Regions from separate parts of the Emergencia sp. genome, predicted to be linked through region 2. Evidence: riboswitches for the same ligand, from Rfam matches in the RefSeq annotation. Region 2 holds a riboswitch; each other region holds the start of a gene.
What was found. A riboswitch is a leader RNA that binds a small molecule or an ion and turns the genes downstream of it on or off. The one in region 2 is predicted to bind cyclic di-GMP.

Region 1 (7,234 bases), on a different contig from region 2:
TGCCGCAGGGGTATGCCGTTCCTCCGATGGAGGCAACAGCCAGAGCCTCAAATTGACGAAACCCCTCCGAGACTGCTTTGACACAAGCTGTTCTCTCGGCACAGATTGTAGCTCCATAAGAGCTATTCTCCACATTGACGCCAGTAAAGACTTCCCCCGTCTTGGTCAAAAGCGCCGCGCCCACGTTAAACTTCGAAAAAGGCGTGTAAGCATTTGGCATGACTTCTACAGCCTTTCTGTACAATTCTTTGTAATCCATAACCTTACCTCCGCAATATCCCCAGATGCTCCATCACTTCTTCCTCTCGCTGGCGCATTTCCTTCTTCTCTTCTTCTTCCATGTGATCATACCCCAGCAAATGGAGAATGCTGTGGGTAAACAAATAGATGATCTCTCGTTCAAATGAGTGTCCGAATTCTTCTGCCTGCTCCATAGCACGATCCTTGCAGATGACCACGTCTCCCAGGCAGATTTCTCCAAACTCCGGAATCTCGTTCAGGTCGTCGAACTGAGGGAAAGAGAGAACGTCCGTTACCTTGTCTGTATTTCTATATTCTCGGTTCAGATTTCTGATCTCTTCTGCTTCCACGAATGTCACACTGATTTCTGCGCGCTCCTTATCCACCTGTTCCAAATCCAGACAGTATTCCGCTGCTTTGATCATCGTGTCTAAAATCGTATCCGCTACCGCTTGTCCATCTTCAAAATAGATATTCATACTTATTCCTCGATTTCTTCTGGGTACTTCTTGTAAAACTGATCATAGGCGTTGATAATCTGTTTGACCAGCTCATGTCTGACCACGTCCACGTCTTTCAGATAGCAGAAATCAATATCCTTTACGTTCTTTAGTACCCTTTCCGCCTCGATCAAACCACTTTTCTTCCCTCTCGGCAGGTCGATCTGCGTAATATCACCGGTGACGACTACTTTTGAGCCAAATCCCATTCTGGTGAGAAACATTTTCATCTGTTCCCTGGTGGTATTCTGCGCCTCGTCAAGGATGATGAAAGAGTTGTCCAAAGTCCGGCCTCTCATATATGCAAGAGGAACGACCTCTATCACTTCTTTTTCCTTTAATCTGGAGGCATTGTCCCTTCCCAGGATATCGTACAAGGCGTCATACAGGGGGCGCAGATAAGGATCTACTTTCTCCTGCAGATCTCCAGGCAGAAAGCCTAACCGTTCCCCTGCTTCCACTGCTGGTCTTGCCAGAATGATCTTCTGTACTTCTTTATTTTTAAAAGCGTTGATTGCCATGGCTACGGCGATATAGGTTTTCCCTGTTCCTGCCGGTCCGATGCCAAAGACAATGTCTCTCTTTCTGATGCTGTTTACATAATTTTTCTGTCCGATGGTCTTGGGCTTCAGCGGTCTTCCCTTGCAAGTAAAGCAGATGATATCCTTGCTCACGTTATTCTCACGATAAGATAAGCCCTGTTCCTTGAGGCTGATGATATAGTTGACCTTTTGAACGTCCAGTTTTTCTCCTACTCTGATAATGTCCATCAGTTCATTGAGTATGCCTTCTGCCAGTTCCAGCTTGTCGCCGCGCAGCAGCAGGCAGTCGTCTCTTTGAAAAATCTCTACGCCTGTGCTTTCCTGTATTAAACTCAGGTTGGCATCCATATTGCCGAATAATTCTATCCTATCGACATCGTCCTCAATCTGTATCTTCTTTAGTTCCTCGTTTGTGTTTGTCAATTACAATCTCCTTTTCTTTCCCCACCTGCTGGCGAGTTTCTACCGTACCATATACTCTTATTATATTTTTTTTCTTGTCAAAATGAAAGTCTTTATTTAAAATTTGCGCATTTTCTGGGATATTTTCTGCAATCCACTCTCTGAGCATGGATCCTGCTTTGGCTTTGACATCATCTGTTTCCTCCATGTAGAAGGAATAATAATAAGGTACTCTGGCTACAATTTTACCTCCAGCGTGGACGTAATGCTCCGCTGCATCATCCTTTCCCATCTCATAGGAAGGATGTTCAATCGGAATGGTTCCTGTAATCAGTATATCCCCTTTTCTCACAAAATCATTCTTTGCTACGACACTTCTTCCTCTATAGGATAAAATCCTTTCGATGTAACAGTCTTTTTCCGCCACGATATTGCACGGCGTGTCTTTGTCGACTTTGTCGCTGGGAACTTGTTTGCTTTCAGAGATTTTGACCTCAACATAATTTCCCTCATAGGCCACCTTTGCCCATACGATATTGTCAAATTCCTTAAAAAGTCTGCGTTCGATTGCGTCGCAGTCAAAATTCTTTCTTCCGCCTTCGTAGAGACCTACTTCTTTGAGGCATTCCCTGACGCTGGTCTCTGTAATGCTTTTACAGCCGATGACGTTGATTTCGCGCACGAAAAGATTCTGGGCACAAAAAAAGAGGAGGAAAATCGCCATTCCCGCAATCATCATCTTGCCTGCCTTGATTTTCTTGACAACAGGATGCGCACCTCCCTCGTCGATGATGGTAAATTTGTACTTGCTCTTAGCGATTTTCTTGACTACTCGGAAATCCTCTTCTGCCATTGTCATGCAGACTTCCGTCTCATCTTTGTAATCTATTTGGCGTATGGCAATGCCGCGGGCAATGGCCTCCGAAATAATCCGTTCAGGCTTAAACCCCTCAAGCCTGATCCTTACCCAATGCCTTATAAAATTCGATTCCCTCGATTTTTCCTTCAAGTTCCATTCGTCCTTCCCAAATTTCGCTTATCACAAATCTGCTTCCTTTGACAGTGACAAAAAAGCGTCCCGTATCAACTGTCACCGAAGTATCGCTGATCAAAACTACTCTGAGTACATTTTCAATGATGGCTGCATTTGCAGAAGCCGTAACCTTTGGTCCGGTAATATCGAAGTCAAAGGTAAATTCGTTTATCAGTTTCATGTTAGAATGTATGCCGTATGGCCAGCCGATATGACTTGTTAGTGGGTAAAAAGACGTCAGATTGATTCAGCACCCGTGAAAACAACTAGTTGACCGGGCGCTCTTGAGTTCTTGAGCTGCCACTGTTACGCAGTTTCGGCTGATTTGGCCTCTTTCGTTAAGCAGTCTGCCGCTGGGCACCAGCTTATGCGTAACTGCCCCCTTTAGTCCAAGTTCCTGGATCAGGTCTGCTGACCCCGCGTAACCCGGTTTTAAAAAGGACAGCAAAAAACCGCCGCACCGCATCAGCGGTACGACGGCTAAATCAAACATCGTTTTAAATTTTATTTGCTCGCTCTTTTTCTTCTCACTTTTAATGTCAATGCACCACTGGCACCTGCAGCCAGAAGCAGATAGAGAGCCAACTGTGATTGGTCACCGGTTTTCGGCTGATCTGGATTCTCTGACTTCGCCCCTTTTACGTTGTCGTCTTTTTCTAAATGTTCGTCCGGCGGAAGCTGCTGGTTCGGATTGTCTGTCGGGTTATCCGGTTCCTCGGGATCCTCCAGGTTTTCATCCGGTGGTAACGGCTGCGGGTTGTCCGGATCCACTGGCGGGTCTACCGGCGGAATCGGATCCACCGGAACAATTGGTGGAGTTGGAATAATCACCTGACCTGACACATTACGATAATAGTTAAGTGTTATTACGTTGGCAGCAGGATCAGCCACAGCTGTCAAACTCAGCTTTGCTGAATCCTCAAGCTTGTACTTGTTTTCGTCATACAAATTCCATTCATCCACAGGGATTACGCTAACTGTTTCTCCCACATTAGTCGCCATCTGTTCTACCCTGTTCACAGAGCCATCTAGAACCGGAGCACCTCCATCTGTAGATGTATAATAGTTCGTCATGACACTGTAAGTTGTATCAGTTCGCTCTAGTGAAAAACCTGCAGTGAAACCATAGTTGTAATTTTGATATGGATTTTGCGTATCTGGCCCATTAATCCAGGCCTCAAAACCGTCCCATACATATGTCATGGATTTTCCATCAGAAGATGCGGCAATATCGCTCCAACTTTCGGAAATTGAGCCATCAAATAGGCTAGGTTTACCACTGTTGTAATTACGCATATGTTCGCCAATAGTATAATCATTGTTTGTATTACCTGGGTAGCCAGTCTCTACTGGTGCCAGACTGTACAGATGATTATAATAATAGTTATACAGCAATTCTGATACTTCAATATTTGTTTCCTTTGTATCAGCTGTATATCCGCTAGTTACCAGAGTTGCGATGTCTTTATCAGGCAATTGTTCAAGCGCCGTATAAGAGGTGTCGTTTTTATCATTGTAGTAGTCCAGATAGTACTTATGCAGATCAGCAATGCCATTCTCATATCCAGCCTCAACCAGTTTTTTGCCTAGTTCTTCATCAGTCAACTGTGAATTTTTTATGCTGCTTAAGCTAAATGCATCATAAAGTTTGGCAATTGCCCAGTTTCCGCTTCGATATGCAAAGTACTCACGAGGAATGCTCTGTCCATCAAATCCAATAGTATCAGTTGGTGTTGCCCCACCTTTATCGAAATACTGTTGATATTCCTCTGTTGTCACTGCGAAACTTCCCTTTTTATAAGCATAATCATGAGAAGAGAGGTTCACAATGGCAAACTGAATCGGTGCTGCATCGCCAGGAACATAGAGCATATAATTTGCAGCGTCGTTAATGGCATCTCCAACAAAGATATTTACCGATTTTTCTTCGTAATCTTTAGGAATAGTATACGTGATTTTTGAGATGAACAAACGGTGTGACTTGATTTCCGCTTGATTCATGTTGTTGACTTCTTCCTGCGTGTATACGTTTTCCTTACTATCTTGATAAGAAATTTCGTAAGTGATTCCTTCGCTTGTCGGCGCAAAGGAAATTACGTTGGTTTTCCACTTGCTCTGCCCTGATACATAAGTATATTTCGCAGGAATCACTTCGGTTCTTGTTGCTTCACAACCTTCGCGCTGACACTTAAACAGCTTTTCGCCGTTTGATGTATCTGTGGCTGGTGTCGTAACGGTTCCTTCATCCCAGTTGTGTCCCAATGCCTCCACAGCTTCTAGTTTCGTCTCCGCACAGCCTCCTCTGGTACAAGTATACTTCGTTTCCCCTTTTTCTGTACAAGTCGGCGCTATGGTAACTTCGCCTTCATCCCATGCGTGCTCTGCTGGAATGAATTCTGTCTTTGTTTTACCACAGTCAGGAACTGTACAAGTGTACAATCGCTCACCAGCTTCTGTACAAGTTGCAGGTGTCATCTCCTGTCCATTATCCCAGGTATGATTGTAACAGCTTGCATCGTGAACATGTCCCTCTTCTTCATTTTTGCAAGTCAGACATGAAACATTTCCATTCTCATCTCCATTGGGTCCTTGTACGTCTGCAAAGGACGTCACACCTGTCATACAGACCATGGACACTGCTAGTACCAGTGTCATCAGCTTTTTCATTTTTTTCATAAATTCCCCATCTTACGGGTTCTCCCGCTTTTACCGGGTATCTGTCTGTACCCGGACAACTGGCTGCCAACCATGGGGATGGTAAGGCCCTTTAGTTTTCCGTCACCGGTTTTCGCCGGCTTTGGCAAGATTCCTCCTTACTTTCAGATTTTAATACGAGCATGCCGCATCTGACATTTGATAATAAAGCACAACGATTCATCGACTCATTGCGAGTTTCATCACTGCTTTATTTTCTATAAATATTATACCTCTCCCCGAGCATTTTTGACAAGTTCTTCCTTCCTAATTGTTTTTTGTTTTAAGTTATTTTTCTAAAACTCACCTAAAAATAACCAGTATATTAATTTAGAATCTGTATTCTGTAATATTGTTCACGGCATAGTAACTTACAGCGCACTTTGTTAAACATAAAAATGCCGCACTGCGGTAAGACAGGGCGGCATCTAAAGTTATGATATTTAATATTATTTTTGTCCTCTTTTTCTTCTCACTGTAATCGTCAATGCGCCACACGCACCTATAGTAAGAATTAGATAAAGAGCTAGTGATGACTCGTCTCCAGTCTTAGGCTGATCTGGATCCTCAGATTTCACTTCCTTAGCCGTATTATCAGCCTGCAGATGTTCATCGTCAGGTAAATCCTGACCTGGTTTAGCTGGTTTAGCTGGCTGATCCGGGTCCTCCAGATTTTCATCCGGTGGCAGCGGCTGATCTGGGTCTGGATCAATTGGAGGATCTGGTGGTACTGGCGGATCCGGTGGTGACGGTGGATCCGGTGGTGACGGTGGATCCGGTGGATCTACCGGCGGAGTATAATCATAGGCGTTAGTAAACGTCAAAGCTTCCGCTGGTCCTTCTATGGTATACCCGATTTCCTTTTCTCCTGCTAAAGACAGGTGAATAGTCCATGGTGTCTGATCATAGATCCAGTGTTCTGCCTTGCTGTTTACCTCTTTGATGGTAAGCGTCATACCGGCAAAATCTCTTATATCCTCTAATGCGATTGTTAACATACCGTCAAATCTTCCTGCTGCATTAGCAGTAATAGAATTTCCTTGGACAGTATAACCTGAGCCTCCGTCCACCTCAAACGTAAAGGTTTGCAAATCTGGATCTGCCTCTCCTCTTTTTTCTACAATCTTGGTAAACGGTATTTGAACCATAGCACCCCAAGGCGCATAGGTATTAGTGATAACCGCCCCGGTTTCGGTATATCGCACCTCTGTAAGATAATCTTTGACCTGCACTTCTTCAATAGTGTAAACAATTGGCTGGCCATCTTTGGCTGTAGGCAGGTTATCAAAGGTATAGGTCCATTCGTTGACTACGGTTGGCTGTTGATTGCCTGTGTGATCCCCATTCGTGTCACCTTCTGATTCCTCGTCCAAATTCATCTTTGCAATTGGTTCTGCATTGGTGCCATTGTCCTTTTCAAGGTCTGAATTATTTTCATCATTTTCTTGAAGCTGATCATCATTTCCTTCTGCGGGACCTACGTCTGTCGGCTTCTGGATCACATCATCGCTATTCTCTTCTGTCGGTTTCTGAACCGCATCATCGCTATTCTCTTCTGTTGGTTTCTGAACCGCATCATCGCTATTCTCTTCTGCCGGTTTTTGAACTGCATCATCTCCATTTATATCACTATCTTTTGAAGATTCATCCTCGCCTTCATCTTGTTCAGACGGTGGTGCTTCAAGTGTTGCAGTGCGGATTACTTTTCCATTTGCAAGCAAGTTTACTGTGATGGACTCAGGGCGTTTTTTCTCTTGATCATCATTATCTTCCCAAATCTTACTAACAGTAAAGTTTGTTACACCAGGCAGATTCTGAATGGT
Region 2 (7,234 bases):
CGGACAGATAGGAACATCCTCGTAAGTTATCGTTGTGTTTGCCTGCGTAGCCTCATATAACTTACGCTCTGGATCTGACGGTGTCACAATTTGAATCTTGCCCGTTCCCTTGCTGCTGATGATGTTCGGTCCATCTGCTGTTTCTTCAATATCAGCTTTCGTAGTATAGAATCCGCCCTTAGCAATGAGGTTTCCATTAATGTCCAGTATAGCGTCTTTCAAATCTGATTGAGTGCGCTTATATATCGTGGAAGGAGTAAAGCCGACAGCTCTGAAATCAGTATTGTTAAAGACGTATTTTTTATTGATCCAATTATCTCTGTCATATACAAACAGGGATTTACCCTCAGCGACTTCTAAGGTCGCATTTTCAGCAACCGCTACTTCTACGCCAGGGAGTAGTTCAACTTCTTCATTAAGAACGAAGGTCCCCTGATTCACCCCAATTGACAAATTGTTTGTAATTGGCAGCACGAAATCTTTTGAAGATACGCTTACACCAACACTCATAGAAATTGAATTCAAAGCTGCATCTCCATAAAAATCTATGTGGAGGCGGTCTGTTGTCCCGTCATACCATTTTTCGATGTATCCTTCCCCCATCAGCTCAAAGAGCCCATCAGTGCCTAAAAACGGTACTGTTACAGTCTCAGTGACTTTCGAAGCGGTAACCGACGTCACGATATTTTCTACTGCGCCACTATAGAGCTGCAACTTTGCCTCAATGTTCTGCACATAGTACTGTGAAAATACGAATGTTCTGTGTACCTTATTGTTATCTTTCAGCATGTTAGAAGCTGCAGAACCGCCTCTCCAGTCCATAATCTGAAAGTACTCATAAATATTCGCACCTAATCTTGCCTCGATGATTCCGTCGCCGGTAATATAGCCATAGGCATACAGAGACGCCCCCTCTTGAACATCTATTTCTCCATTCTTACCGAGAACCAGGTGACCGTATGCTCCGCCCGTGGTTCCAGTATAATTTTGCATCGAACAATGCATGGCACTGACACTGACTGCACCACCTGTACTAACAGTCAGTGTACCGTTCACCGTCAGTCTGCAATATTCGCTTCTCGTCCCATACCCATAATTATATACGCTTTTGGGAATTTCCGTATAGCAGTCTCCTGCAGCATTAAAAGGCACCAGCAAAGTAACCCCATCAGGAATGGTATAGTTCCCCTCCATTACACTGTCTTGCAATACTGTAACAATTTTATCGGTAGCCGACAAATACGCTGCATTGAAGGCTTGCTGCCAATCATAATACTTATCTTTGCCCACCTTTAGTGTCGGTGCTGTATCAGCAACGAATTTAGCACTGATCCTCGCATCAGTATCCGTCTTCAATGTATACGCTTGTTTTTCTGAAAGAAAACTTCCATTCTGATACCAGCCCGCAAATTTATATCCTACATCGGGAGTTGCTTCCAACACATACCCCACAGATGCATGTCTGTTATATTCTATTTCCTCACTCAACTCAGTTCCGTCTACAGTATAGGTACCATTTTCAGACGTTACGAAAGTTGTAGAAGGAGAAACTTCTTGCAAAAGTTCCATGTTCTGTATAGAAATAGAAGTCACGTAGTTCTCTGGGGTCGTCAGCACTATGGTAATTGACACATTAGAATCCAGTTCTTTTTGAAAGTTTCCTGTCTGAGTAACAGTTTCTCCATCTATCACGATGGTTCCTTTATTCACAATGGTATAGGAGAATGCCAAAGTCGCTTTATTTGCTTTATTGTTAGTAATCGTAAGGGTTGTTTTTCCCTCACTATCACAACCCAGCGCATTCTTACTACCTGTTACATACCCTTCAATATCCGTGCCCTCAGCAAACCATGTCCCACCATCTACAGAAAGTCCAATTCCTGTATCAGTCAGGCCAGCGCCTTCGATTTGTTCAGCCGCAAACACGTCTGACGGGCCAATCACTGGCATCAGGCTGAATATCAGCAGCAGTGCCAACATCTGCGCCAGCATACGTTTCAAAATTCCACCTATCATGTTCTTTCTCCTTTTAATATTCTATCTATTACTATTTCTTCTTTTTTTTTACTTCAAAATACACGGAAAATCCTATCACGATACTTAATACTGCCCATATATGCCCATAATGGAAGAATCCCAAGATAGCCTTTTCTTCCCGCATCCATTCCACCACAAATCGGAATAGGCCATAAGAAATCATATAAATCGGCCATATTTCTCCTTGATGTGAAACACTGCGATTTTTGCGATACAAAACGATCAGCAAAATGATGTAGAAAATCAGTTCAATCTCCCTCGTCGGCCAGCGGATAGATTCACTTCCCGGAAAAAGCATGCCGTAACAACAGCCTGAAAAGATACATGCAATCCGTGCAAACAACAAAGTTGTAACGGTACACATGGTAAATACATCAAATACGTCAGAAATCCTGCGTCGAAAGATCTTTGCCCCTGCTAAGTAAAACAACGGCAATAAAAATATACTGCCAAATAAACTCTGCCCGCTGGACAAAGGCGTTCCCCAGGATTCGATACTGGCGAACAGCCTGACGCAGATCATTCCAGCCATTGAATGCAGAACTGACATAACGGGAATCATCACACCATGAAGTTTCAGTCTTTCTCGAAAAATCGAAAGCCAAACGCATCCACCAATGCTTCCCAGTGTTAAACAGACTAATAAAATATGTGACTGTACCCAAAGTAACGCCATTCTCTTCCAATCACCCTTTCCAATTTGTTTATATGCTGCATCTGACTATATGACAGCAATAAAAAACGTGGAAATGACGGAATCAAAGATTCCTATTTCTATATGTCGCCCGCAGGGGGCGACTCTTCGCAAGGTACGTTCTTTGATATTCCGTCAATATCGACTTCATCGATATTTCCTACATAATAAAAAAACAGACATACGGGTCTGCTCGTCACTTCTTTGTCCGCAACTGGCTGCCATCCTCTCAGAACAGGCCCTATAGTTTTGTGCCCCGGCCTTTCGGCAGGTTTACCCACATCGTCTTATTTATCTGCATGATATGCCAATCATCCCCTGCTCTGCTTAAGAAAGGTGACCTGCCATCCGGTATGCCATTTCGCATAACTTCCGGCAGGCACCGAGGGGACAATCTATCCAATATGATTATACCCCCCCCCGGTAGATTTTTGCAAGTTGTATTAGCAAAACATTCTCTAAATTATGATATATGAAAAAAGTGAATCACACCGGGGCGGGGGTGTCCAGCGATTGCAAAACGTCTGAAGGCAGGAGTGGCGAGCGTTCTGACCGTAATGACGGAATCAAAGATTCCTATTTTCAAATGTCGTCCACAAGGGGCGACTCTTCGCAAGGTACGTTCTTTGATATTTCCTACATAATAAAAAAAGGAACAGTCGTCTGAAACTGTTCCTTACATAATCATGATTATTATTCTTCTTCCAGCTTGACCTCTGGCATCAACTCATCGTCGATGACACCGAGAATCTCTTCCAATTCCTTCACCTCTTCAGGTGAAAACCTCTGCCGGATTCTCTGCATCACAGTACCGATATAATCGTAGGTGACACCGTAAGTCTTGCGGTACTTATCCGTAATTTCAAGATAATACTCTCGCTTGTCCTCCTGGCTCTGCACTTTGCGGACATAGCCCTTCTTGACCAGGCTGTTGATCTTGTACGCAGCGTTGGGAGGTGAAATCTTCGCAAAAGAGGCGAACTCGTTGATAGTCGGCCTCCCCAGAGAATAAATGGTCTCGACACAAAGTACCTCCATGGACGAGAGCGCATCCTCCACTTCAATATCCTGATTGAACACTTTGGAGTACAAACTCAATTTGAATTTCGTGTAAATATCAGAAAAATTCTTTTCCAGCATATCTCTCTCCATTTCTTGCGCTTTATTTCTTAACCTATTCTATCAAAATTTTAGAAAATTTGCAATTGCCTTATTCTCCTGTGATCACAAATGATATCTCGCCCTGGGCGGCAACTTTATCGCCAACCTTAGCAATTGCCTTACCAAAGCCTACTGGCCCACGGATTTCTGTCATCTCACAGTAAAGATCCAGAACGTCGCCAGGAACCACCTGCTGCTTAAATCGGCAGTTTTTGATGCCGCCGAAGACGGCGATTTTGCCTTTGTTCTCCGGCTGTGAGAGGATGGCAACAGCCCCAGTCTGCGCCAGCGCCTCCATGATCAAAACCCCCGGCATGATGTGTTTCTCGGGAAAATGCCCCAGAAACTGCATCTCATTGGCGGTGACACATTTGATGCCTTTCGCCCATTTGCCCTCTTCCATGTCGATGATTTTATCTACCAGCAAAAAAGGATATCTATGGGGAATAATCTCCTGAATCTGATTAGAATTTAGTTCCATTATTATACCCTCCTGAAGATAATTGATGCGTTGTGACCGCCAAATCCAAGTGAATTAGACATGGCATATTCTGTTTCCATCTGCTTGCCCTGATTAGGCACTACGTTGAGATCGCACGCTTCGTCGGCTACTTTGTAGCCTACTGTCGGCGGTGCAAACTGATCTGCAAGGGCTGATACAGTGAACAGTGCTTCCACCGCTCCAGATGCGCCCAAAAGGTGTCCAGTCATGGACTTCGTAGATGACATCAACAGCTTTGATGCTGCATCGCCAAAGGCCGATTTTACAGCCAGAGTCTCGCACCTGTCGTTCATCGGCGTTGCAGTGCCGTGAGCGTTGACATAACCGATTTGTTCTGCAGTTACTCCGGCGTCTTCCATAGCCTGAACCATGCATGCCGCCGCACCGCTGCCGTCCTCCAATGGCGCTGTCATGTGGTTTGCATCACAACTGACACCATATCCCACTACTTCGCCGAGGATTTCAGCACCTCTTGCCGCAGCGTGTTCATATTCTTCAAGCAAAAGTACACCCGCACCTTCTCCCATAACAAAGCCGCCTCGTTCCTTGTCGAAAGGAATGGATGCCCTCTTCGGGTCTGGTTCTTCCGACAGGGCTTTCATAGAAGTGAATCCGCCGATGCCCAGCTCACTGATGCAGCTTTCTGCTCCACCTGTCAAAAAGATATCCGCATAACCGTCTCTGATCTGTCTGAAAGCTTCTCCGATTGCATTGGTGCCAGAAGCACAGGCTGTAACAATGCAGGTGCAGCTTCCTTTAAAGCCGCTCTCAATTGCGACCATACCTGCCGCCATATTGGTAATGGCCATAGGCACAAAGAGTGGTGAAACCCTGTCGAAGCCTCTCTTAATTCCTTTGTAATGTTCTTCTTCGATGGTAGGAAGTCCGCCAATCCCACTGGAGATGTTGACACCGCATCTTGCCGCATTTTCTTTCTCCATATCGAGACCGCCTTGTTTCATTGCTTCTCTTGCTGCAACCAAAGCGAATTGGGTAAACCGGGCTGTCCTTCTGGCTGCCATCTTATCCATATAGTCTTCCGGATTGTAGTTCTTCAGTTCTCCGGCAACTTTCACCTTGTGGTTTTCAGTATCAAAACTTTTGATCGTGTCGATGCCGCAGACTCCATTTTTGGCATTTTCCCACATCTCGGCAACTGTGTTTCCGATAGGAGAAAGTCCTCCCATCCCTGTGATTACAACTCTTCTCTTCATAATATCTACCTTTTCTTATTTATTCTCATTAAAATGGCTCTGCGCAGAGCCTGGTTCGTCTCAATGCTCGTCGATTTTTTGCCAAAATCGTTGTTTTTCGCTGATTTGGAAAAAGTCGCAAAGCTGTTGAAATCTCAACGCTTATAGCAATCCCGATTGCTCCTCTAAACCCTAAATCTATTGAAAACACTTGCGTACAGCAATTTTTCTAAAAATCCAAAAAAACGATTTTTTAGCAAAATTCAGTCTACTGAAGCTGACCGGACCTATAAAACCCAGTCAACTTTCCCCGCAGTAAGCAGAGCTGTTTTTCTGCCAGCTTTTCTGATGCGCCGTGAGATTTCGCAGCGAAATGCGCAGGTTTTTCGGCAAAGATATCGCTGTAGTTTCAGCGATATCTCCAAAAAACGTGCATGAGCTGCTGAAATCTCCAGCAAGACTGAACCAAAATCCAGTCAGCTTTCTCACAGTAAGCAGGAAGTGACGGGGCTGATACTTCGCGTCGCGCGTTGCAATTTCATGCTGCAAGCGAGTCTGTGATTTGGCTGAGGAGCTGACACCGTTTTGGCAGCTCCTCCAAATCACGAGAGCGAGCATTGAAATTGCAGCAAGACGAGGTTATCAGCCCCGTCATCTTCCCTGCTTACATCATGCACATGCCGCCATCTACGCAGATGACCTGACCTGTAATGTAGCCCGACTGATCTGAAGCTAAGAACTTCACCGCATTGGCTACGTCCTCAGGACTTCCAAGTGTACCTTTTGGAATAGATGCACTGATGGCAGAAGCCGCCGCTTCTGGCAGATTTGCCGTCATATCCGTAGCGATAAAGCCTGGTGCCACTGCATTGACCGTGATTCCGCGAGCCGCGATTTCACGAGCAAAGGATTTTGTCATACCGATGACGCCCGCTTTGCTGGCCGCGTAATTGACCTGGCCTGCATTTCCCATGAGTCCCACTACGCTGGCCATGTTGACAATACGGCCATAGCGTTTCTTCATCATGGTGCGGCTCACCGCTTTCATCATTAAATAAGTACCGCGAAGGTTGGTAGCGATCACTTGATCAAACTCCTCGTCAGACATTCTCATCAGGACATTATCGCGGGTGATGCCCGCATTGTTGACTAGAATATCCACAGTCCCGAAAGTCTTTACTGCCTCTTCAACCAAGCGAGTACAGTCCTCAGATGAGGCTACATCGCCGCGAACAACCAGGGTCTGCACCCCGTGTTCTTGACAGAGTGCAGCGGTTTCAGATGCTGCTCCTTCATTTCCGGCATAATTGATAACTACGTTAGCGCCTTCTTCCGCTAGTGCGAGAGCGACTGCTCTGCCGATACCGCGGCTGGCACCTGTAACGATTGCTGTCTTTCCTTTCATGGCTTACATGTCTCCTTTCAGCGTTTCCACTACGGTCTGCAGACCCTCAAAATTTTCTATATTCAGGCATTTGATGTCCTTACATGTCTTGCGTACAAAGCCTGACAGCGCCTTGCCTGGTCCAACTTCAATGACCGTATCGATTCCGGCAGCCGCCATCGTCTTGATGGTATCTTCAAAGTAGACACTGTGTGAAACCTGGCGCACCAATAGTTCAGCTACCGTTTCCTCGTCTGTCTTTT
Region 3 (7,234 bases), on a different contig from region 2:
TTACTGACAGCATTTTGAACAAAGTTTTCATCGTCCGCGGTCTTTAGCGCAAACTCTACACCCTCCATCGGTTGATTGTTTTCGTCAACTTTCTGAAACTTGGTGCTTGCTGTCATTCCCTTAACCGACGGGATATTAAAATACGCTGTTTTCAAATCACTCTGTTCAATCGGACTGTCATCGCCAGCTTCCTTGATCAGATAAGTCATAGAAGTGATTCCATTGGTTGGGTACCATTTTTCCGACTCAAATCCGGCTTCCAGATTATCTAATCTGATGCGATAACTGAGCTGATAGGTGTACTGCTTATCTTCCTGTACCTTTGGCAGCGCTTTCTTCAAATCCCAGGTAATCGTCTTCGAATTTGAACTATAAGAAAATTCTCCAATCGGATTAGCTTCTCTGCTGAATTCTACAAAGTCGATATGTTCTCCCATCGGATCAGTAAGAACCCATGCCTGCGCTTGCAGCAAAATCATCTCAGAGATCTGTTCAAAAATACTCGTAAGCTGCCCTGCATCCTGTGTCGTATAGGTTGTAAATCCGCATTGGTTAAGCCAAGTGCCCACTGGAGTTTTTACATTAGTCTCCCACCAGCCGCCTTGGGTTTTGTGCAGAGGACATCCTTTCTCAGAGCAATACAGTCCCTCATCGCCAACATAGACAGCATAACGATTGATACCTGCAAAATCCATGCTTTCAATCTGCCCATGAATGTCGTGACTGAGTTTCTGTCCGTTACCGATCATGTGCTTTCCGTCTGGACAAATGACCTCAGTAGACGTTCTGTCTGCTTTACTGCTGATACCGTAGGTCGGTACACCATCTGTCAAAAGAACGATGTTCTTATTGCGGATATCTTTTACTGCATCCTGCGCCAAAAGATTTTTTGCCAACTGCAGGCCTGCTTCAATGTTTGTACCGCCATTTGCAGAAAGTCCGCTGATTGCACCGCACTGTCCGCTGCCCTGCTGTTTAAGATTGCTGGCATCAGTCCACATCTGTTTCGTCGATGCTCCGCTGATGTGTTTATCTTCCCAGCCGCTGAAAGAAACGATGGCAATTTTCCGCTGAGCATTGCTTTTGGCAAATTCATCGATGAATGCCTGCGCTGCTTTTTGTGCCTCCGGAAGGCGGCTTCTGTCGTCCATGCTGCCAGAGGTATCAATGACTAACACAGTTGCAGCATCTTCAGATAACTCAGTAGTTTTGATTTCGTCTTTAGTGATAACTTCTAAGTCAATGTCAAAGACATTCTCCTGGTCAGTACCTTTGATCGTCTTGTTTACCTTTACTTGGCCATCGGCATAGCTTTGCTGGGTAGCGCCTTCTAGCGTTGGTTCACCTGCCCATGTACCGTCAGTATCAACGATCTCGTAGTATGGACCGATCTGAGAACTGCTGTCTTTACTGATCTGAACCTCTCCTCCACCTGCAAAGACCATTGCTGGCATCATTCCCAGAACAATCATGAAACTGAGAAAAATACTGGCTGTCTTCCTTAATTTTTTCATAACTTCCCCATCTTGCGGGAGTTTCCGCTTTTACCGGGCATATGTCCGTGCCCGGACAACTGGCTGCCAACCATGGGGATGGTAAGGCCCTTTAGTTTTCCGTCACCGGCTTTCGCCGGCTTTGGCAAGATTCCTCCTTTTTCATATTTTGTGCAGATTACTTCTGCATCTGACATCAGATATCAAAGCGTACTAGTTCTTTCCGCCACAGCAGATTTCCATTCTGCTTTATATATCTACAGACAGAATATCCTTTTCAGATAATTTTTTCAATACAGTTTGCACAAGCCGGGCTTTACCGCCCTAAACCGGAATTAAATGGATAAAAAAAGTGGAAATGGCGGTATCAAAGATTCCTATTTCCAAATGTCGCCCACAAGGAGCGACGCTCTGCAAGATGCGTTCTTTGATATTTCCTATGAATAAAAAAACAACCTGGTATTTCTACCAGGTTGTCCGTAAGTCAGATATTATGAAAGAAATTCCATCACGACATCTTTGACCAGGTTCCCATCAGCAAGGCCTTTGACCTTACCCATGACGGATCCCATCAGCTTACCCATGTTCTGCTTGCCTCCTTCGATTCCAAGTGAGGCTGCAGTCTCTTTTACAATCTCAAGAACTTTTTCTCTCGATAATTGTTCAGGCAGATAGCGGTTAAGAATTTCAATTTCTTGATTATATGCGTCGACTAGATCTGTTCTTCCAGCTTTTTCAAAATCAGCGAGGGCATCTTTACGCATTTTAACTTGCTTAGATAAAATTGCAATAATGCCTGCATCGTCTAGTTCTTCTCTGTTGTCCACCTCGTACTGCTTGATGGCCGCACGGGTGAGACTGATTGTATTCTTGGCGATTTCGTCGCGGGCTTTCATCGCGTCTTTAAAATCGGCCATAAGTTGTTCTTTCAAAGCCATTTATATCACCTCGATCCTAAATGACTAGTATTTCTTAGCCTTTTTTCTAGCGGCTTCAGACTTTTTCTTTCTTTTTACGCTCGGCTTTTCGTAGTGCTCTCTTTTTCTAAGTTCGCTCATAACGCCGTCTCTAGCGCATGATCTCTTAAATCTCTTCAGAGCGCTTTCCAAACTTTCGTTTTCTCTTACGATAACTTGTGCCATATTCCAATTCACCTCCTGACCAACTTGAAATATTAAGCTGTGAACAGTCTTGTGCCTATAACGGGATTATTATACTATTTTTGAGCGAGATAGGCAAGTCAATTTTTGAAATTCGTTACTTTAACTTTTCAGCAAATAGCGGCGAGTCTGCCCCCTTTGCCCTGAAACGACTGAATCTAAAGCCGATTGCCGATTTGGCGGAATTTACGCTTTCTAGGGTTATGCAAAATGTTTGTTTCACTAATACTTCTAAGTTTTTGCCTTCGTCAGCCTCGATTTGCATAACCCATCTCCTCAATGGTGTTATGCATATTGAGCTTATTTTGCAGCCATTTTAAATGTTGTAAAAAAGAAAAGGAATGATGCCAAACATTCCTTTTCCAGACTCCACCTAAAGCCTATAGAGCGGCTAAGATAGAGGAGACCGTCATTTTGATCGAGTTGTCATTAGCTTCCTGAGTATAATAGCCGATGTGCGGTGTGGCGATAACATTTTTCAGCTGAGCAAGCTGATAATCCCTCGCCGTTGGCGGCTCGCTGTCATATACATCGATGGCGGCGCCAGCCAGATTCCCCGAAATCAACGCTTTATATAAATCTTCTGTGTTGACCAATTCCGCTCTGGCTACATTGATTAAAAGTGCGTCTTTTTTCATCAGCGATAATAATTTTTGATCGATAATCCTTTCATTTTCTTCCGTTACTTTCATATGTAAGGTTACAATATCTGCCTCCATAAAAACTTCTTTCATGGATTTATATTGAATATTGTAATTTTCTTTTAAATAATCGCTTTCATAGATATCACAGGCTATGACTTCAGCTCCCAGTGCTGCAAACTTTTCTGCGGATAAGCGCCCGATGCTCCCGGTGCCGACAACACCGACTGTAGATCCTTTCATTTCCTTACCCATCAAACCGTCGATGCTCCATCTGTCCTCTTTCAATACCCTGTCGGCAGAAGGGATATTTTTTGCCAGCGCTAATGCCATGGCAGTTGCGAATTCCGCAACCGCATTACTTCCGTAGCCGTCAATATTGAGCACTCTGATTCCTTTGCCCTCGGCGTAATCGACATTGACAAAGTTCCACATGCCTGTGCCGATAAATTGAAGTATCTTCAATTTTGGGAGAGCGTCCAGCATTTCCTCAGTAAACTGCATCAACCCGAAAGCGATAACGTCGGCATCACCTGCCCGTTCGATAACTTCTTCCGTTCCTGCAGGTATGCCATTGAAGACTTCTACTTCGCCTATGGCCCTCAACGGATCCAATAGTTCCGGTTTATCTATAAAAATACCTGCATCAATTAGACAAAATTTCAAATTAACACCACCTTACTAAGCTTATGCCGCTTTCTCTTCTACGCTGACTTTATCCTTCCAAATCAGCGAGCCAATAATCAAAGTCAAAATAGATGCTCCCACACCGATGAATGTCGGGTCGCCCAGCGGTACATCGTATCCTACGGTAAAGAATAGAACAGCCGGGATGCCGCCGCCCAGGATAATGGATAAGGTAGCAGCTCTTTTTGACGTCTTATATTTAAAGAACAGGGCAGCTACCAGCACTGGTACCAAAGCAGAACCTACGATGCTGAATACTGCGGTCAGATAGTCAAGTAGACTTGTAATGAACAATGCCACGATAATGCCCAGTATGCCGATAATAATCGTCAGCTTCGGCAGCGCTTTTGAAATCTTTTCTTCAGGCATATCCGGTTTGAACGTTCTTCCGATATCGTACATGATATGGGTCGTCGCCAGAATCAAGAAAGAGTCAAAGGACGACATGACAGCTGCTACCGTTCCTGCTAAACAGATTCCCTTGATGACTGGCGGATAGTACGTAGCAATGAACAATGGCAGCACAGAATCTTTTGCTTCGATTCCCGGCATTAAAACATGGATTGCTCCACCGATGATGAGAATGGAAACGCCAAAGAGCAGTGCGATGATTCCCGTCGTTGTAAAGGAGAACCTCGCGGTCTTTGCATCCTTTGCCGACAAAGCCCTCTGCGGCATAGTTGGATCGCCAGGAGATGTCAAGAAGTAAGTCAGTACCGTTCCGACAATACCCACAGTCACCCCTCCTGCTAACGGATTGGTAATGGTCATTCCCTCTGCTTCATAGGTCGTGATAATCGTATCCATACCGCCATCTACCATGGTCAGACCGATAATCGGGCCGATAATGAATACGCCGAGAATCATAATGCCCAGCTGCGCTACGTCTGTCCAGACGACTGCAAAGAATCCGCCCATTGCCGTATAAGCGATGGAAATTGCTGCAGCGATAATTGTCGCCACAGGAATGGAAATGTTAATTCCACTGAACACATAGACGATGATTGTCCGCAGTCCCGCGATGTTGATTGCTACCAATGCAACGGCATAGATGGAAACGACAACCGCCGCCGCCAGTCTGGTAGATACGCCGAAAACGGACGTAATCTCTGCTAAAGACCTGGCATTGGTATTTCTGATCGCCTTACTCCAGATTCCCATGGTAACTAGGCCGATGCCCATACCTATGTAAATCCAGAAAGCTGAGCTTTCTGCTCCGCTGGTGTATACGTTTCCCACAGCGCCCATCAACATGCCTGAGCCTACCATTGTAGCCAAAATGGTGCCGATCAAGGCCCATCTGTTAAACCTTCGTCCTCCCAGGATGAAATCATCCATGGTTTCGATTTTGCCTTTTGCAATAAAGCCGATTACCAGCATGCCTGCAAGATATATTGCTATAATGATCCAGTCTATAATACCAATATTCATATTTCACCTTTCACTTTCTTCTATCTCAGGCAATAATTTATTTAAAAATCTCCATTTTCTCCATTCTGTCAAAGGCTTCCTTCAATGTATCGATGCCTACTGTGCATGCGATACGGATAAAGCCCTCTCCCGCTTCGCCAAATCCGCTTCCCGGCAATACCAGCACATGGGCTTCATCAAGGATTTTTTCCCAGATGTCCATAGAGTTGATACCCGTCTCTTTAATGTTGGCAAAGACATAGAAAGTGCCCTCTGGCTTTGTGCAGGTGATATTCTTCATTTTTTGTATGCGCTCATAGAGATACATCACCCTCTTATGATACTCTTCGTACAGCCCTTTCTGGATTTCTTTTCTGCCCTTAATCGCTGCAATGCCTAGTCTTTGTGACATGGAGTTGATGGTGAAGTTGACGGCTTCATTAACTCGTCTCATGGTAGCGATCAATTCCTTATCAGCGATGACGTGTCCTAGTCTCAGCCCTGTCATGGAGTAATCTTTTGAATAACTGTAAATCGTGATCACTCGTTTTGGCCGTTCTTCGTAGGAACAAATCGCCTTTTTATTGTCGGTATAGTTCAATGCCCCATAAATATCATCAGCGATGACCAGAAAGTCGTATTTCTCCGCCATTTCCAGTATCCCCCTGACGTTTTCCGGGCTATACACCTTGCCGCTTGGGTTATTAGGCGAATTGATGATTACAGCCTTCGTACGGCTTGTAATATGTTTTTCAAATTCTGCCAAATCCACATCAAAATTGTCTTCGCTGCGTGTGTTGTAGACCACCAGCTTCCCTCTTGGCAGTTCGATTTGCGGCTGATAATAGATATAATACGGCGCAATAGCGATGACTTCATCACCTTCGTCAAGGATAGCTTCCATGGTCAGATACATGGCGTGAGTGCCGCCTGCAGTGATGATGATTTCATCTTCGTCGAAGTCAAATCCGTAATCTTCTTTATACTGTTTGATAGTTTCCCGTCTTAAATCCTCATCGCCCAGAAATTCTGTATATCTTGTATGACCTGCTAAAGCCTCTTCGTGCATCTTGTCAATGCATCCCTTATCGGCCGGATAATCCGGGTCGCCGATGCTGAGATCAATCACATCGTCATATCGTTTTACCATCTCATTGGTTTTACTTAGGGCAGCTTCTTCAAAATCCCAATGTCTCTTTGCTATGTACGGACTCTTCAAATCCTTCATCTCCCATCTAATTTATCTCAATTAAAATCTCAGTGACAGACAACTGAGGCCGCCGTCCAGCTTTCTATATTCTGACGTATCTACCAGTAAGGTTTCATAGCCCATGCCTTTTACCGCCTCTAAAACAGCTGGATAACCCTCTGGCACGATGACTTTATCGTTGACCCAGATGCAATTTGCGGCGTACGCTTCTTCCTCTGGAATGACAACTTTGTCGTATTTTTCAAAGTCGGGCTTCTCGATGAACTCTCCTGATACCAGCATGTTGTTGTTTTCCAAATAGTTGACACCGGTCTTCAAGTGCAATACTTTCTCCAGGGTTACTTCTGAACAAGTCATATCATATTTGGCGAGGATTTCTGTCAGCTGTCTGATGCCTTCCTCGTTAGTTCTTGCAGATCTTCCCACATAGAAGTGGTCGCCAACCATCATGACGTCGCCGCCTTCCAGGGTGCCAGGTGCTTTAATGTATTCAATCTGATCATCAGAGAAGAATTTCTTCACTGCTCCTACTATCTCATCCTTCTCACCGTTTCTCGATGCTGCGCCAGGATTCGTGATGATCGCACACTTTCTTGTAATCAGAGCAGGATCTTCTACAAAGCAGGAGTCCGG
Region 4 (7,234 bases), on a different contig from region 2:
ATCAGAGAATTTTCCTCTATTTCACGATATTCACTGCGGTTTTCATCTGCTTTACCTTCTTATTATGCGATATTTTTGTGCAGAATCAATGAAACTACCCCAAAAAGTACAAAAGCATCGTAGGACATGGAGTCGGTCATTAAAAAAGGCACTCTCCGCTATTATCAATAGTGTAAAGTGCCTTAATTCTTATTTCCGCATTTTAATATTATCTATAAATCCTATAGGTTCTATTTGACCACTTGGTGTAAAAGGTCTTTCCTGCTATTGTTCGCACGCCTCTCACCTTGTAGAAATACCTTTTCCCTTTCTTTAAGTTCTTCCCGTTCACCACAGAAGTAGTCGTGCCTTTCTTAGTCAGATAAATCTTGCTATATTTTCCATTCTTCTTTGCTGCACGATATACCTGATATTTATCTACTTTGAACCCTTTTGACTTTTTCCATTTCAACTTAATCCCTTTTGTTACAAGAGTAGATGTAAGTTTGATTGTCGTATTTTGTACGCCTTTTGTTAACGATACCTGCTTTTTAATGAGTTTATCAGCATCTCTTTCCTCCATAATGGCATAGGCAGAGAAGTGTCCCGTCACAAATGTATAGGCACCATCTGCGTTCCTCGCACCTTCCACTCTGCTGAACCAGCCAAAATCATCAATATATAGGCAGGTCAAATATTCCTTTGTTTTCAATTGATCGTTCAATTGAACCTTTACCAATACATCGCCTCCATCAAAATCCAAAACTGAGCCATTTGGCGTCACGACTTTCAAATCAAATCTCATCTCATTGCTTTCGTCCTTGACCTTTTGGGCAACCACGATTACTGTATCATTTGCGGCTATCTCCCCACTTGTCTGCGCAGCAACCGCGTTGACTGCTTTTGCATCCAGAGTAATCTCAGCTATATCTGATTTTATCACAACATCTGCTGCTGTGTTTTCGGCCAGGGTCAAAATCGTGGTCGCCGGAAGAACAACTTCTGTCTTGTTACCCGCAGCAGTATTTCCCGCCTTGCCCGTGGTCGCATCAATGATGATATGGGCAGAACTGTGTTGAATTGCCCTCTGCGCAAGCTTCTCTGCCGTGTCCGGCGCAATCTTGATCGTTGTCGTTGTCACTTCAGTTTTGTCGTCCATAATTTCTGTTTTCTGCTCTGTTGTAGAAGCCGGATCCTTACTAATATCTGCATTGGTTGTGGCCGATTCAGATGAAGCAGAACCGGTGTTGGTTATCGGATCAACTGGAGCAGGTGGAATATATGGGGGATGATAGGTGCCAATATAAAGCTTGTCATTAGCTACATCTTTTTCAAATACCCAGTTTGCAGCCTGATATCCCTCTGACGCAACGATATATTTTGCGTTCATTTTGTACGCATAGCTGTTATCATCAACAAAACCGGTTGAATCAGCGGAGTATATCCCACCAGAGATGAATTTTGAAACATCTACTGCACATACATCGCCCACAAAGCTGCCATCTGTAACCTCTATGCTTACCTTCGAGATACTTTCTTCTGGATTCTTCTCTGGATTTTTTTCATCCAGTGCCCTTACGCCCTTGATAGTTCCGCCGGAAATATTCACCGAAATCGGCAGCTTGGTTGTATGCTGCGCTACTGCAATGCCGACGCCGGTGCTGGTAGAACCTGAATCATTGCTGTTAGACGTGTACGCGCCCGTAGCAGTAATCACAGGATTGCCTGTAACGTTCAGTTCCCCTGCCCGCAGTTCAACCCCTGTAGCACCTGCAATGGTTCCGCCAGAAATATTCAGCTTGCCATCCTGCGGATTGAAAATACCGCAAGAGCCCCCATTAATCGTTCCGCCATTTACCGTGATGTTCGTATTGTGTTGCTCTCCATTGCCTGCTACACCATACCTTCCTCCTTCAATGGTTCCGCCTTCCACAATTAGAGTCGTCGCACCTACATCCTTGCTATAACCGTTCACAGCAATACCTGCTATGTTACCCGAAATTTTCGTCTGATCGCCCTTGACGGTAATCGTTGGCTGCACAGCATTATTTTGGGGATTTATAAAAATACCGTAACTATTAGAACCGACTGCTTCTAACATCACATTCTCCAAGGTCAGATTGACTCTCTGCTCCGCTACAATTCCCATAGACGGTTCTCCCGACGTGTTTGTGTTGCGTATGGTTCCGTTTTTGATCGTTATATTTTTTGTTTCACCATATTTATTAACATAAATTGTCTTATTACTTGACGTCGAAATTGTCTTACCATTCAGGTCTAATATTATAGACTTATCTATCTCATAATAGTTTATACTTCGTATATTTATTTGATCCTTCAAGAGACGCACAGTATCTCCATCTTTCGCCTTTGTCAAAGCTTGTTTCAGCGTATTATAAGTGGTATTTCCAATCTGCGCGGCTTTATCCGATTCCACTTGGTAATAGCCATCTATCGGTTCTTCGCTGGCCAGATATCCTATTTCCAACATATCATTTCCCGGTTTCACTTTAAATAAGCCACCAGTGCACACCACTGTGCCCGAGTTTTTTATAATCGCACCGTCAACCGTCCCGCCTTTAACATAAAGCGTACCCTTATTGCCTGCAACGATGTCTCCCGTGAAAGTTCCGCTCAATATTGTGAGCTTCGAACTTTTCCAAGTGGTATTGCCGCCGTCAAGCTCAATTGAAGCATCTACTTGTCCTGTCTGTCCTACACTACTGTCCTGAATGGTCAAATAACTGGTGACATTCTTAATAGGGTACCCCCTCCCCAGGGAAAATCCGCTCAAATCCAAAGTGATATTATAATGACTCTTATGATCGATCGTGATTTCTTCATTCACGTCTGCAAGCAAAATGATCTTTGATCCATCTTTTGCAACGCTAAATGCCTCTTGAAGTGTAGAGTACTTTTCCTCTCCAATCTGAGCTACCGCCTCTGCCTGCTCTTCTTCTGCAAATGCAATGCCCGGGATCATAGAGATTACCAGACCCACAGTGAGCAACATTGCTAAAAACTTCTTCATATTATCGTTTTCTCCTCATGCTTTATTTCGGTTCATTAAAAAGAGACAGGCCAACGCCTGTCCCAAATCATAAATATACAATCTGATAGTACATTGGCAACTGGCAGCCATCCTTCTGGAACAGGCCCTATAGCTTTGCGTCCCTGCCTTTCGACAAGTTTGCTCTTTTCAATTTTTCTACCTATAAGTATACTCTCTTTTTCTTTATCCTTCAATCCCGAATCTTTCTATCGGGCCTACTTCTTCCTATGATACCCTGCAATGGCACCTGACGCACCCAGGGCTGTGAATAACAGCACGATATACATGCCCAGAGACGACCGATCGCCCGTATCAGGCAATGCGGAGCCTTTGTCCGGGTCACCGGCGGCACTTTCTGCAGAGGCAGCGGTTTTGCCGCTGTCAATCACATAACGAAGCACCAGTCCATCTGTCTCCCAATCTCCCAATGTAAACGAATCCAGTTTATAGTCGGACCATTTGTAGTCATCGTAGAGCACATAGGAGTCATAACTGCCCATATATTCAAATAGTTTTCCGTCATATTTACAGTTTATAAAATCCTTGGCGTTGATGATATCACCAGCATAGCCCTGTAAAAATTTCTCTTCGTAGTAATCATCGTAGCTGCCCTCGTAAACGGTGCCCAGAAGCTTCAGCTTTCCGTCGGCACGTTCATAATACCTGTGAATAATCTGGAAGTAATCTATGGATGGACACTCACAGGCCAACTCTGCACCTGCAATGAGTAAGCCAGAGTATTCCGAGCTGGTGATATAATCCAGCAGAGGGTCCAGGTTTTCAATCAGATTCTTGACAGCCGCTGCATCTTCAGGTTCCAGTTCTGCCAAAAACTCTTCCATAGTATAACCCTGCTCCTTCAGCAGACGATCAATTAAGTCAGTAAAACTATCAAAGTCGCCGACTTCCGCTTTGATTATTTCCTTAAACATGTCCACAATCTGCTGAAAAATATCGTTTGTGAGAATGATGGAACTGCTGACAACAGAATAATGATTCTCCGGAAGGCCGATAATCTCCACATGAAACTTTGACAAGATGTTGTCTACATCTGTTAGAAATTTTTCCGGATCCTTTTCATAGGTTCCTAAATCTATTTTCCCTTGCACTTCCGCCAGTTCCTTCATGATGGCATCGCTGATCCGATCCTTCGGATAACCCAGCCAAAGACCTAGGGTCTCCCCATCCTCCTTCACTTCTTCAACGGGAATGGTGATATTGATGTTGGTGCCAGGTGCGGTAATCCGCACACTCAAGTCTTTTAAATTCGATATTTCTGTGCAATCTTCATTATCTATGGTGACAAGCGCCATAGCGTTGGGTTCTTTCTTAAGGTCGTCCACAATGTTTGCAGAGGCTGTCATCGTAAAAGACATGACCATCGTGCATACGATAAATAGACATACCAATATCTTTTTGATTTTCATCTTAAAGTTCTCCTATCGCAGTAGTTAGCTCCCCGGCATCATCAATTTGGTTGATTTTTCCTCGCAGCGCTGCGCTGCCGGGGATGCCCTTGAGATACCAGCCCACAAATTTACGCATTTCGCGGACTGCGGCGTATTCGCCCTTTAATTCCATCATATCATAAAAATGACGCAGCATCATTTGTTTTTTTTCGGCAATGTTCGGCGGATTTGGCCTCGGTTCACCTTTCCAGGCAGCCAGAACTTCCTGAAAGATCCATGGATTTCCCAAGGCACCGCGGCCAATCATCACAAAATCACAGCCTGTTTCTTTCATCATGGCCAAGGCGGAATCGCCGTCAGTCACATCTCCATTGCCAATGACAGGAATGCTGACCGCATTTTTTACGGCCGCGATCTGTGTCCAGTCCGCTTTGCCACTGTAATACTGTTCTCTTGTCCTGCCGTGAACAGCAACAGCCGCTGCGCCCGCTTCCTCAATAGCTTTTGCCGTCTCCACGGCATTTATACAAGATTTGTCAAAACCGATGCGTATTTTCGCAGTTACCGGTTTTGTCGTATTGCTGACCATGGCAGAAATCAAGTCATAAACCAGATCCAGCCGTTTCAGCAAGGCTGAGCCTTCCCCGTTCTTTACAATCTTCGGTACAGGGCAGCCCATGTTGATATCTAAGATGGCATTTTCCCGTTCTTCCAAGGCACGGGCTGTAAATGCCATGATTTCCGGTTCGCTGCCGAAGACCTGATAGGCCACCGGTTTCTCTTCTTCGTAGAGAAACAGCAGTTGATCCGTCTTCTTATCGCCGTAATACAGCCCTTTGCCGCTGACCATTTCCGAATAGACCAAAGCCGCTCCCATCTCGCGGCAGATTCTGCGAGTGGGAGCGTCTGTAATTCCTGCTAGTGGAGCCAGAAGAAAAGGATTATCAAGTTCAATATTTCCTATTTTTAAGGCTTTTTTCATTTTATATCTGTTCCTTTTTTTCTTTGCACGGTTTTGTCGGTTTCTTATTTTTCTGGTAGATGATTTCCAGTCCTTCCAGTGTCAACATTTTGTCGACGTGGTCAATACAATCGACGCCATCGTCGATGAGGGTGGAAAGACCGCCAGTGGCAACCACGGTGACCGGTTTGCCCGATTCTGTGAGGGCTTCCAGCTCTTTCTTCATTTTCTTTACGATATAATCTACCATGCCCATGTGTCCGTAAACCAACCCGGACTGCATGCTCTGAATGGTGTTCTTACAGATGGTCTGACCCGGCTCCTCTAATTCTACCTTTGGCAGCTTCGAAGTCTTCTCGAACAGAGCCTCCGATGCAATCTTAAGTCCTGGAGCGATGGATCCGCCTAAGTACTCAGCCTTCTCCGTCACCGCACAGAAGGTCGTTGCCGTTCCAAAGTCGATGATGATCAGAGGGCCGCCGTATTTGTGGTATGCCGCCACGGCATTGACAATTCTGTCAGCGCCTACCTGCTTGGGATTGTCATACTTCACTACCAATCCTGTCTTGACACCCGATTCCACAGTGATGGCGCGCTTCTTGAAATACTTCATAGCCAAGTGCTGCAGGGTGTAGAGGACGGATGGTACAACGGTTGAAATGATGATGTCTTTTACGTCCGATGTCTTGAGTCCTTCATACTGAAAGAGCTGCGTTACAATCATTCCATACTCATCGGCACTTTTGTTGTTATCTGTTTCAATTCTCCAGTTGGTAACGAGCTTTCCGTCTTTGAATACGCCAAGTACGATGTTGCTGTTTCCAACGTCAAAAGCTAAAAGCATTATTTTTCTCCATTCTGTTATTTCACAACCCTGTCAAGCCTCTTGAGAGCCAGAGCCATAGTCAATCCCGGTATGACACGATTTCCGGTGATTTCAGCGCCCAGGACTTCATTAATTCTCTTCAATCTGTACTGTACAGTGTTGGTATGAATCCCCATGAATTCCGAGGTCTTTCCACTGTTCATGCCCGCATCGAGAACAAAAGTCTCCAGAGTCTCCAGCAGTTGTTTTGCCTTATTCTCTCCCATTTCTTTTCTGAACGGCTCCAGAAGATCCATGTAGTTCTTTTTCAGATAGCCGCCCTGAACCTGCAGATTGATACAATTGGAAACAAGAGCCAGTTCATATTTTGTAAATACTCTCTTGTACGGGAAAACGCTTTCAACAAAGGTCCAGGTCTCGCTGATCAGTCTGAACGCATCTCCTGCACCTTCGATACCATCGAGTCCTGTGGCGTGGAAAATCCGCACCGTCTTGCTGCCCTCTTTCAACTTGTCAAAGAGCACCAGGCAGCTGGACTTCTGCGTTGTTTCTTCATCCTCCGGCTTTTCGCCGTTTTTAAGAATCATGCCGTAGGTTTCTTCTCCTTCGGTGATTCTAAGCACTTCGATGTTTTCTTTCTTTTCAAATTCACTGATAACCGCATTTCCCTGATTGGTTTCAATCCCCTTGGCATAAAAAACACTGAGAATGTTATCCGCCTTAATTTCCATCTCGTCTTTCAGAGAATAGGCCAGGGATTTATTGCCCCTGATCAAAGCCTTGATCAGTTCGGCACGCACATCCCTTTCCGGCGTATATTTCCACATGCCCATCGCCAGTTCGATGATTTCGGCCAGCTTGGTGATCTCTCCTGCTGAATAGTTGTCTTCGTTATCAACGATAAAGAGAAAATACTTCTCCTTATTAATTGTAATCGGTCCCCAGTAAGTCAGAACGCCGTTGACATCGATGAAGGTATAGATACCCGCCTTTTCAACATCCCGCTC

Region 1: it holds a riboswitch for cyclic di-GMP, as region 2 does, so the genes downstream of both, ACMQ5W_RS08730 (sortase B protein-sorting domain-containing protein) here and ACMQ5W_RS01490 (prolipoprotein diacylglyceryl transferase family protein) in region 2, are expected to answer to the same signal.
Region 3: it holds a riboswitch for cyclic di-GMP, as region 2 does, so the genes downstream of both, ACMQ5W_RS08735 (Cna B-type domain-containing protein) here and ACMQ5W_RS01490 (prolipoprotein diacylglyceryl transferase family protein) in region 2, are expected to answer to the same signal.
Region 4: it holds a riboswitch for cyclic di-GMP, as region 2 does, so the genes downstream of both, ACMQ5W_RS08435 (hypothetical protein) here and ACMQ5W_RS01490 (prolipoprotein diacylglyceryl transferase family protein) in region 2, are expected to answer to the same signal.

Annotation. Positions count from the first base shown of each region.
Region 1 covers NZ_DBFWLQ010000010.1:51,711-58,944, forward strand. Annotated here, with positions in the region: gene cdd (cytidine deaminase) at 1-259, opposite strand, end outside; gene ybeY (rRNA maturation RNase YbeY) at 264-719, opposite strand; gene ACMQ5W_RS08715 (PhoH family protein) at 722-1,705, opposite strand; gene ACMQ5W_RS08720 (sporulation protein YqfD) at 1,665-2,693, opposite strand; gene ACMQ5W_RS08725 (YabP/YqfC family sporulation protein) at 2,635-2,898, opposite strand; gene ACMQ5W_RS08730 (sortase B protein-sorting domain-containing protein) at 3,222-5,393, opposite strand; cyclic di-GMP riboswitch class I at 5,445-5,529, opposite strand; gene ACMQ5W_RS08735 (Cna B-type domain-containing protein) at 5,861-7,234, opposite strand, start outside.
Region 2 covers NZ_DBFWLQ010000002.1:194,804-202,037, reverse strand. Annotated here, with positions in the region: gene ACMQ5W_RS01495 (chitobiase/beta-hexosaminidase C-terminal domain-containing protein) at 1-2,016, opposite strand, end outside; gene ACMQ5W_RS01490 (prolipoprotein diacylglyceryl transferase family protein) at 2,048-2,587, opposite strand; cyclic di-GMP riboswitch class I at 2,938-3,019, opposite strand; gene ACMQ5W_RS01485 (MarR family transcriptional regulator) at 3,425-3,871, opposite strand; gene fabZ (3-hydroxyacyl-ACP dehydratase FabZ) at 3,942-4,373, opposite strand; gene fabF (beta-ketoacyl-ACP synthase II) at 4,376-5,608, opposite strand; gene fabG (3-oxoacyl-[acyl-carrier-protein] reductase) at 6,252-6,992, opposite strand; gene fabD (ACP S-malonyltransferase) at 6,996-7,234, opposite strand, start outside.
Region 3 covers NZ_DBFWLQ010000010.1:59,093-66,326, forward strand. Annotated here, with positions in the region: gene ACMQ5W_RS08735 (Cna B-type domain-containing protein) at 1-1,514, opposite strand, end outside; cyclic di-GMP riboswitch class I at 1,566-1,650, opposite strand; gene ACMQ5W_RS08740 (GatB/YqeY domain-containing protein) at 1,985-2,431, opposite strand; gene rpsU (30S ribosomal protein S21) at 2,456-2,635, opposite strand; gene ACMQ5W_RS08750 (hypothetical protein) at 2,751-2,918, opposite strand; gene ACMQ5W_RS08755 (NAD(P)-dependent oxidoreductase) at 3,034-3,960, opposite strand; gene ACMQ5W_RS08760 (sodium:solute symporter family protein) at 3,982-5,412, opposite strand; gene ACMQ5W_RS08765 (aminotransferase class I/II-fold pyridoxal phosphate-dependent enzyme) at 5,450-6,610, opposite strand; gene ACMQ5W_RS08770 (dimethylarginine dimethylaminohydrolase family protein) at 6,641-7,234, opposite strand, start outside.
Region 4 covers NZ_DBFWLQ010000009.1:28,516-35,749, reverse strand. Annotated here, with positions in the region: gene ACMQ5W_RS08435 (hypothetical protein) at 209-3,010, opposite strand; cyclic di-GMP riboswitch class I at 3,103-3,184, opposite strand; gene ACMQ5W_RS08430 (hypothetical protein) at 3,247-4,458, opposite strand; gene dusB (tRNA dihydrouridine synthase DusB) at 4,460-5,422, opposite strand; gene ACMQ5W_RS08420 (type III pantothenate kinase) at 5,424-6,245, opposite strand; gene ACMQ5W_RS08415 (PucR family transcriptional regulator) at 6,263-7,234, opposite strand, start outside.